2 regions of the Clostridium sp. LIBA-8553 genome follow, and region 2 is predicted to be linked to the other one. Evidence: predicted binding sites of a transcription regulator. Region 2 holds the regulator's gene; the other holds the start of a gene.
The links. The regulator NrdR, encoded in region 2, represses ribonucleotide reductase genes. The targets are predictions, from matches to a motif close to CACNANATNTNGTG.
Positions count from the first base shown of each region.

Region 1: AC2JAQ_RS15135 (anaerobic ribonucleoside triphosphate reductase) is a predicted target of NrdR. The motif match lies at 1,822-1,835, and genes of this name have one in related genera.

Region 1 is NZ_CM173489.1:3,322,878-3,327,318, forward strand. It holds gene AC2JAQ_RS15135 (anaerobic ribonucleoside triphosphate reductase) at 1-1,804, opposite strand, end outside; gene AC2JAQ_RS15140 (DUF3048 domain-containing protein) at 2,064-3,131, shown strand; gene AC2JAQ_RS15145 (DegV family protein) at 3,419-4,264, shown strand; gene AC2JAQ_RS15150 (PadR family transcriptional regulator) at 4,267-4,441, shown strand, end outside.
Region 2 is NZ_CM173489.1:2,484,140-2,488,580, reverse strand. It holds gene spoIIGA (sigma-E processing peptidase SpoIIGA) at 1-542, shown strand, start outside; gene sigE (RNA polymerase sporulation sigma factor SigE) at 556-1,263, shown strand; gene sigG (RNA polymerase sporulation sigma factor SigG) at 1,338-2,111, shown strand; gene AC2JAQ_RS11015 (YlmC/YmxH family sporulation protein) at 2,255-2,527, shown strand; gene nrdR (transcriptional regulator NrdR) at 2,589-3,038, shown strand; gene AC2JAQ_RS11005 (purine nucleoside phosphorylase YfiH/LACC1 family protein) at 3,220-3,924, shown strand; gene AC2JAQ_RS11000 (ATP-binding protein) at 4,053-4,441, shown strand, end outside.

The DNA.
Region 1 (4,441 bases), 840 kb from region 2:
GTCCACCATTACATAATTTGTGATATGGTGCTTCTATATCAATTTTATTTTTTATTGATATTGGGCAGTAAACTGGAACATGATAACTATTTGTATAATAATCCTTATCTGTTACCCCTTTAATTATTCCAAAAGCTTTCTGGTCTTGCTTTATAAATTTACCTGATAACCCTTCTGCTGGTGTAGCATAGCAACTCCAGTTAAGTTTAATTTCCTCTGATAATCTATCGCAATATTCTCTTATTCTTTCAACTATCTTTAATCCTAATTCTCTAGCTGCCTCATCTTCACCATGATGCTTTCCTGTTAAAGCTACTAAAGTTTCTGCAACTCCAATAAATCCAATTCCCCAAGTTCCTTGCTTTAAGATTGGCTCGATTGAATCATCTGGTCCTAAGTTTTCTGCACCTTTCATTAATCCTTGACCTGCTACGAAAGGTAAATCTTTAACTCTTAAATTTTTAAGTACTCCATATCTATGCATTAAAGATTCTTTAGCTATTCTTAATCTATCATCTAATAACTCAAAGAATTTATTAATGTCTTTCTTTGCTAATATTCCAAGTCTAGGAAGGTTTATAGTTGTAGGAGCTATATTACCTCTTCCCTTACATCCTGGTTCACCATTAACATTTTTCATAAGATAAGTTCTACATCCCATAGTTGCTGGCATGTATCCTTTATCATAATATTCCTTATTAAAATCCGCATCGATATTCATGAAGGTTGGATTCATTCTTTTTGCTGCTACTCTACATGCTAATTCATATAAATAGAAATATTTATCTTCTGGCTCTCTATTAACGCCTTCCTTTACTCTAAAGATTATGTTAGGGAATATTGGTTGTTCGCCTTTGCCTAATCCTTTTTCATATTCTAATAAGAATATCTCACAAACTAAAGCCGCATCTTCATTATATGGTATTCCTAAGTTTAATGAACTAAACGGAACTTGAGATCCAGCTCTTGAATGCATTGTGTTTAAGTTATAAACAACCCCTTGCATAGCTTGATGTACTCTCTCTCTTAGTTTTTTCTCTACTAATTCATCTAACTTAGCTCCTTCTAAGCCTAATCCCATATACTCTTCTCTGATTTCTTGTCTTGTAGGTTCTACAAACTCACTCATATCATTGTCAAAGTCTGGATGTGATTGACCTCCAAACATATCATTTTGAGTTGATTGTAATAAAATACATGATAATTCCGCTGCAGTTTCTATTCTTCTTGGTGCATTAATAGTTCCGTATCCAGTGTTAAATCCACTCTGTAATAACTCACCAGTTGGTATGTGTAAGCAGTTTGTAGTTAAATTATAACTATCTAAATCATGGTAATATACATCACCATTTTCATGAGCCTTTGCTAATTCCTTAGGCATTGTAGCTAAGTTATACCACTTGTTAGATTCTGATGCTATTCTTAAAAGCTTTGATGAAAAGTTATTTCCTACATTAGCATTATCTCTATCTGTCTCTACTCCGATCTTGCTTATAGCCTTCATTAAATCAGACTTAATCTCTCTAACCTTTGTTCTTTCAGTTCTATATGCTTTATATGCTGTTGCTATTTGATTAAATCCATTATCTCTTAAAGCTTTTTCTACTAACACTTGAATTTCTTCAACAGTAACATCAGTTTTACCTGACATCTCTATATAGTTTATTACCTTCTGTATAGTATCTAAAACTTGACTTTCTCTTATTGTAACACCAACTTCATTGGCCGCTCTCTTTATTGCATTTGCTATTTTATCCGCATTAAATCTTGATTCTCTACCGTCCCTTTTCACAACATGTAGCATTCTTACTTCCTCCACTCCACTATATCTTGTACTCGAATCATTATACTCTACTATTAATAGTTATGCTAATTTTTAAAAATCCTTATACTTAAAAAATTACTTATTATCTCCCTTTTTTCTTCTTTTTCTTAGCCTATATTCAATTTCTCTTTAGTTGACATTAACAAAAACTCATTCACGACTTCTCCATATGATGAATAATATTCCATATAATGTAACATAATAATTATATGAAAAATAATCCATTGGAGGTGTTTAAATGAAGAAAATTGCCTTAATTTCTTTTCAATTAATAATAATTTTATTAATTGGATTATTACTTGGGAATTTAATAATGCCCTTAAAAACTCCTGAAAAAATAGATACATTAAAGAAGATAGATTCAGTAAAACTTACATTTAATGAAGAAGATTTAGTTGATTATAATTATGAAAATATATCTTTAGAAACTTTAAGCCCGTATACAGGTAATATATTAGAATCAAATTCAATTGATAATATACCTTTTATGTGTATAGTTGAAAATTCCAGAGAAGCTCGTCCACAAAGTGGACTTTCTGAAGCTGATATAGTTTATGAGACTATGGCGGAAGGTGGAATTCCTAGATTCCTAGCTGTATTTTATGAGAATTCTCCTGAAGTTATTGGACCAGTTAGAAGTGTACGTCAATACTTCTTAGATATATCTAAAGAACACGATTTACCTTTCGCTCATTGTGGTGGAAGTGCACAGGCCTTAGCTACTATATCTAGTGATGACTCCTTAAACAGTATAAACGAGATAGCTAATGGAAGTGCTTTTTGGAGAGATAATACAAGAAAGGCACCTCATAACCTTTATACTTCTGCTAAAAATATAAGAGATTTTATTTCACAAAAAGGATATAGTTATTCAAAAGATAATAATTTAAAATTCATAGATAATGCTCTACTAAGTTCTTCAAGTTACATATCTGAATTGAATCTTAATCTAAGTAATTATTATAATACATCCTATAAATATGTAGATGGATTTTATGAAAAGTATATGGATAAAGAACTTTCTACTGATAAAAATACTGGAGAACCTTTAAAATTTAAAAATATAGTGATACAAATAACTGATATGTCACTTCAAGCTGATAATACTCACTTAGATATAGATTTAGTTGGTAGTGGAGAAGGCTATTTATTATCTAATGGTAGGATGGAGAAAATCCACTGGGAAAAAGATGATTTTGATAGTAAAACCATATTAAAAACTGAGAATAATACTCCTGTATATCTCTCAAGAGGTAATACTATCTGGCATATAGTAGACAAAAAATCTTCTCTAGCTTTTAAGTAATTTTATAATTAAGTTCATAAGTAAACCGTTTTCTTTAATAATAATCTGTTTTAATATATTATTAACAGATTATTTTCCTTTTGTACCATTATCAATATTGATAATAGTATCACTATTGATATATAATGCACTTAAAGATAAAAATAAACTTAATTTTCATTGATTTCAATATCTGTTGAATTTTAGTTAAAATTATCTAAAGTGTACTAACCTGAAAATAAGTTATTTATAAAACAACTTATTTTCAGGTTAGTAACTATCAAGTTAAATGATTGGGGGCATATAAAATGCAAAAAATCGCTATAATAACAGACAGTTCTTGTGACTTAACTATAAATGAAATAAAAGAATATGACATCAATGTATTACCATTAAAAATAATATATAAAGATAGAGAATATAATGACATTTTTGATATAACACCAGATCAAGTTTATGAAAGTCTACATGTTGAAGTTCCAACCACTTCACTATGTGGTCCAGATTATATAAACTCAGTATTAGATAAATTAGAATCTGAAGGATACACTCACATAATAGGTATATTTATTTCTAGTGCATTATCAGGTACATTCAATGCCGCTAGATTAGTTATTGAGGAACGTACTTCTTTCGAATATTATTTATTTGATAGTAAGATAATAGGATATCCTTTAGGAGCTATAGTTTTAAAAGCAGCTAAACTTGTTAAAGAAGGTAAAAGTTTTGAAGATATAATTAACACTCTTCCAAGCATAAGAGAAGCTACAACAGGTTACTATACTCTTAATACATTAGAATATTTAAGACGTGGTGGAAGAATAGGTAAGGTTGCTGGAACAGTTGGAGACTTACTTCATTTAAAACCAATAATATCAGTTGATGAACATGGTGCTTATTGTACTATTGCAAAGGCAAGAGGAAGAAAACAATCATTAAAGAAACTTACTAGCATAATTTTAGAACACCTTGATCAAGGCAAATGTAATATAGCAGTTCTTAATGGTATGGCAGAAGAAGAAGCTAACCAAATTCTTGCCTCAATAAAAGATCATCCTAATCTATTAAGTTCTCAAGTAAGAGAAATAGGTGCCGCTATGGGTGTTCACGCTGGACCAGGAATGGTAGGAGTTTCAATTCAAAAGGAAATTTAATTATGTATAATGATGAATTTATAAAAGCTGAAGAAAAACGCCTTTATGATGAATATAAAAAACAGGTAGCTAATCTAAAAAAAGTACAAAAAGAAAAGGATGCAGTAGGACAAGTCTTTACCAAAGGACTTCTTCCTATATACGCCTTATATATACTTAGTATTAAACCTACCAATG
Region 2 (4,441 bases):
TAACTTTTTTAGTAATAACTTTTGCTTTTTGTGGAGCTTGTTTCATGTTTGCTTTAGTTGAAAATCAATATAGTTTTCTAGAATCCTTTACTATAAATAATTATTCAACAAAGGGAATGATATTCTCTTTAATTATAAGTTATATACTTGTTAGTGGAGTTATGAATCATTTTAAAAATAGAGCCATGATTAATAACTTTATATATGATTTAGATGTTTGCATTGATTCGGAGGTTATAAGTCTTAAGGCTTTTTTAGATACAGGAAATGGACTTATAGAACCTGCAACAGCACTGCCTGTAATAATAGCAGAAAGAGAGAAATTTCAAAGAATAAACATTAAGGAAAAAGATCAATTTAAAATACCGTATAAGGTGGTTGATGGGAATTCAGGATATATGAAAGGGATTAAAATCGACAATATAAAGCTTTGTAATGTTAATGGGGAAACAATGACAAGAGATGTAATCTTATGTTTTTGTGATAATAAACTGAGTAAAGAAGGAGAATATGAGGCTTTATTGTCTAGAGGAATTATATAGGGGTGATTAGGTTATGTTAAATATAAGACTTTTACTTAATAAGTTATTTACTAAATTAGATATTATGGTTGAGCCAATTTATTATGTTGGAGGAAATGATGTTCTTCCAGCACCACTTACTAAGGAAGAAGAAGAAGAGCTAGTTAACAAGTTAGGGGAAAATGATGAAGCTATTAGAAGCATACTTATCGAAAGAAATTTGAGATTAGTTGTTTATATAGCTAGAAAATTTGAAAATACTGGAGTTGGTGTAGAAGATTTAATTTCAGTAGGAACTATTGGACTTATAAAAGCGGTAAATACTTTTAATCCTGAGAAAAAAATAAAGCTTGCCACTTATGCGTCAAGATGTATAGAAAATGAAATTCTTATGTATCTAAGAAGAAATAGTAAGGTTAAGGCAGAGATATCATTTTATGAACCTTTAAATATAGATTGGGACGGAAATGAACTTTTATTATCAGACATACTTGGTACAGATGATGATATTGTTTACAATTTGATAGAGGATGAAGTAGATAAAGAATTGTTATTTACTGCTATGAAAAATCTTTCAAATAGAGAAAAAGAAATTGTTGAATTAAGATTTGGACTATGTGGATATAAAGAAAAAACTCAAAAAGAAGTAGCTGATATGCTTGGTATATCACAATCTTATATCTCAAGATTAGAGAAAAAAATTATAAAAAGATTAAAGAAAGAAATTAACAAAATGATTTAAGAGTATAAAATTAACCTCTACAGGTAATAATTAAAATGCGGAAGGGAATTACTTCGAAGGGGTTGATTTCAATTATGATGATAAATAAAGTAGAGATATGTGGAGTCAATACAGCAAAATTACCAGTTTTAAAAGAAAAAGAAATGAAAGAATTATTGCTACAAATGCAGAGTGGAGACAATAGCGCTAGAGAGAAATTTATTAAGGGGAATCTGAGATTAGTGCTTAGTGTAATCCAAAGGTTTAATAACAGAGGTGAAAATGTAGATGATTTATTTCAAGTTGGTTGTATAGGACTTATGAAATCTATAGATAACTTTGATTTATCACAAAATGTTAAATTTTCAACTTATGCTGTACCCATGATAATAGGAGAAATAAGAAGATACTTAAGAGATAATAATACTATAAGAGTTAGTAGATCTTTAAGAGATATAGCTTACAGGGCTTTATTGGTTAGAGATAGATTAGTAAATGAAAATAATAAGGAACCCACTGTATCTCAAATAGCGAAAGAACTTCAGATTCCTAGAGAAGATGTTGTTTTCGCTTTAGATGCAATACAGGATCCAGTTTCTTTATTTGAACCTATTTACCATGATGGTGGAGATGCGATATATGTTATGGATCAAATAAGTGACTCAAAGAACCAAGATGATAGTTGGCTTGAAAATATAGCAATAAAAGAGGCTATGAAAAAATTAAATGAGAGAGAAAAGTTAATTTTAAATTTGAGATTTTTCAATGGAAGAACTCAAATGGAAGTAGCAGACGAAATTGGTATATCACAAGCTCAAGTTTCAAGGTTGGAAAAAATAGCATTAAAGCACATGAGGAAGTATGTATAGAGCTCTTTAGAGCTCTATTTTTTTATGACTAGAATTTTAAAAATTTATGTTATTTAGGATTTTTCTTTTCTTATAATTAATAAATATAAAAATACAACATATAAATTAAATATAAGAATTTGATATTTTAGGAGGAGTTAAATATGGAAGAAAATTTATTTTCTTTAAATAACTTAAGGTCTATGGAGGTCATAGATATAAATGAGGGAAAAAAATTAGGGCTAATATGCGATGTTAAGATAGATTGTGATGATAATAGGATATTATCTATCATAATGCCAGGAGAAAAAACATCCTTTTTTAGTAAGTCAGAGGACATAGAAATAGATTGGTCTGATGTATATAAGATTGGAGAAGATGTTATACTAATAGATTCAAAAGGGAAAAATATACTAGATGTTGAAAAATATATATAGAAATTAGGAAAAAAAGAGGGTATAATGATATTACAACTTAGAGAAAGGCGTGGAATTTAAAATGAGATGTCCTTACTGTTCTTATGAGGAAAGTAAAGTTGTGGATTCTAGATCTGCAGAAGACTACAATGCAATTAGAAGAAGAAGAGAATGTTTGAAGTGTTCTAAGAGATACACAACTTATGAAAAAGTAGAAGATATACCAATACTTGTTGTAAAAAAAGATTTAAGCAGAGAAAGTTTCAATAAAGAGAAGATAATAAGCGGACTGATTAAGGCATGCCAAAAAAGACCCGTATCTAGAGCTCAGGTTGAAGAAATAGCTGCTGATATTGAGCGAAACATAAGTAATAAAATGATGGTAGAAATAAAGTCTGATTACATAGGTGAAATGGTAATGGAAAGACTTAAAGCTATAGATGAGGTTTCATATGTAAGATTTGCCTCTGTATATAGACAATTTAAGGATATTAATACTTTTATGGAAGAAATAAAAAATTTAATGAAATAATTAGAAGCTATCTTAAAGCATTTTCTTTAAGATAGCTTTTTTATAGTTTTTAAAAATTTAGTTTTTATTGTGAATAGGATTTAACCGGAATTTAATTTAATAAAGTATGAAATTATGGTAATATGATAAAATAAGTAAATCTTTTAAAAGTACGTTAAATTTATGATTTTGAGGTGAGAATATGAAGAGAGAAATTATAGAAGATAAAGAGTTTATTTCATTTAATGATGGAAATATAAAAGTAAGATTTTCAACAGCTTATAACAATATTAATTATAAAAAAGAAGATGAAGATGGAAAAAGGAATTTAGAAGCTTTAAAAGAGATATTTTCTCTTGATAAGGTTGTCTATGTTAATCAAACACATAGTCATGATTTTATAGACGCAACAGGAGAAAGTTTTAAAGGAGACAGGAACTGTGATGCCATAGTTACAAAGGACAAGAATACCCTAATTGGAGTATTTACTGCAGACTGTGTTCCAGTTATAGCTTATGATAAGGACAAAGAAGTTATTGCTGCTATCCATAGTGGCTGGAAAGGCACATATAACAAAATCGTTAGAAATACTTGTGAATATATGAAAGAAAAATATGATTGTGAAAATATTAAAGTAATAATAGGACCTCATGTAAGAGAATGTTGTTATGAGGTTAGTGAAGAGTTAGCAGATAAATTTAGAGATGTTTTTGGAAAAGAAGTGTGTAATGGTAGAATGTTGAATCTTGAAAGATGTGTGAAAATTCAGCTTGAAGGAATTGTTAAAGAAGAAAATATTATTTCTGTTGGAGTATGCACTTATTGTGAAGAGGAAATAGAAATGCATAGTTATAGACAAAAACAAGAGATGGCAGGAAGATTATTCTCAGCAGTATTTATTGCTTAAAACTATGTTTTGAATTTAAATTTTAATAAGAATAGTTTTTAAGGTTGAGAACTTTAAATACTCTAAGGAGTAAAAAGAATTCAAGCTTAATAAACTATTCTATTTTATAAATTGAGGATGGATAACCGATGAAAAAAAGAATTATTATTTTTACAACATTAATAATAACCTTTTTCTTAGCAATAATGACTTCTATATATTTAGTTATATCTAATCACAAGTATTTAGAGGAATCAAAAAGTGTTTTAAATGAGTATAACAAGGTTATAGCTTTATTGTTAGAAAATGATCAAGGTAATATAAAGGATGAATTAACAAGAATAGAATCAAGCAGTGACATGAAAAATATAAGGATAACTTATATTAGCAAAGAGGGAAATGTTATTTTTGATACCCATAAAAAATTAAGTGATGAAAATGAGAGCTACCTTCAAAGAGAAGAAATAATAGATGCTATTAAAGAGGGATCTGGAAATAGTGTTAGATATAGTGAAGATTTACATCAAAATATGATTTA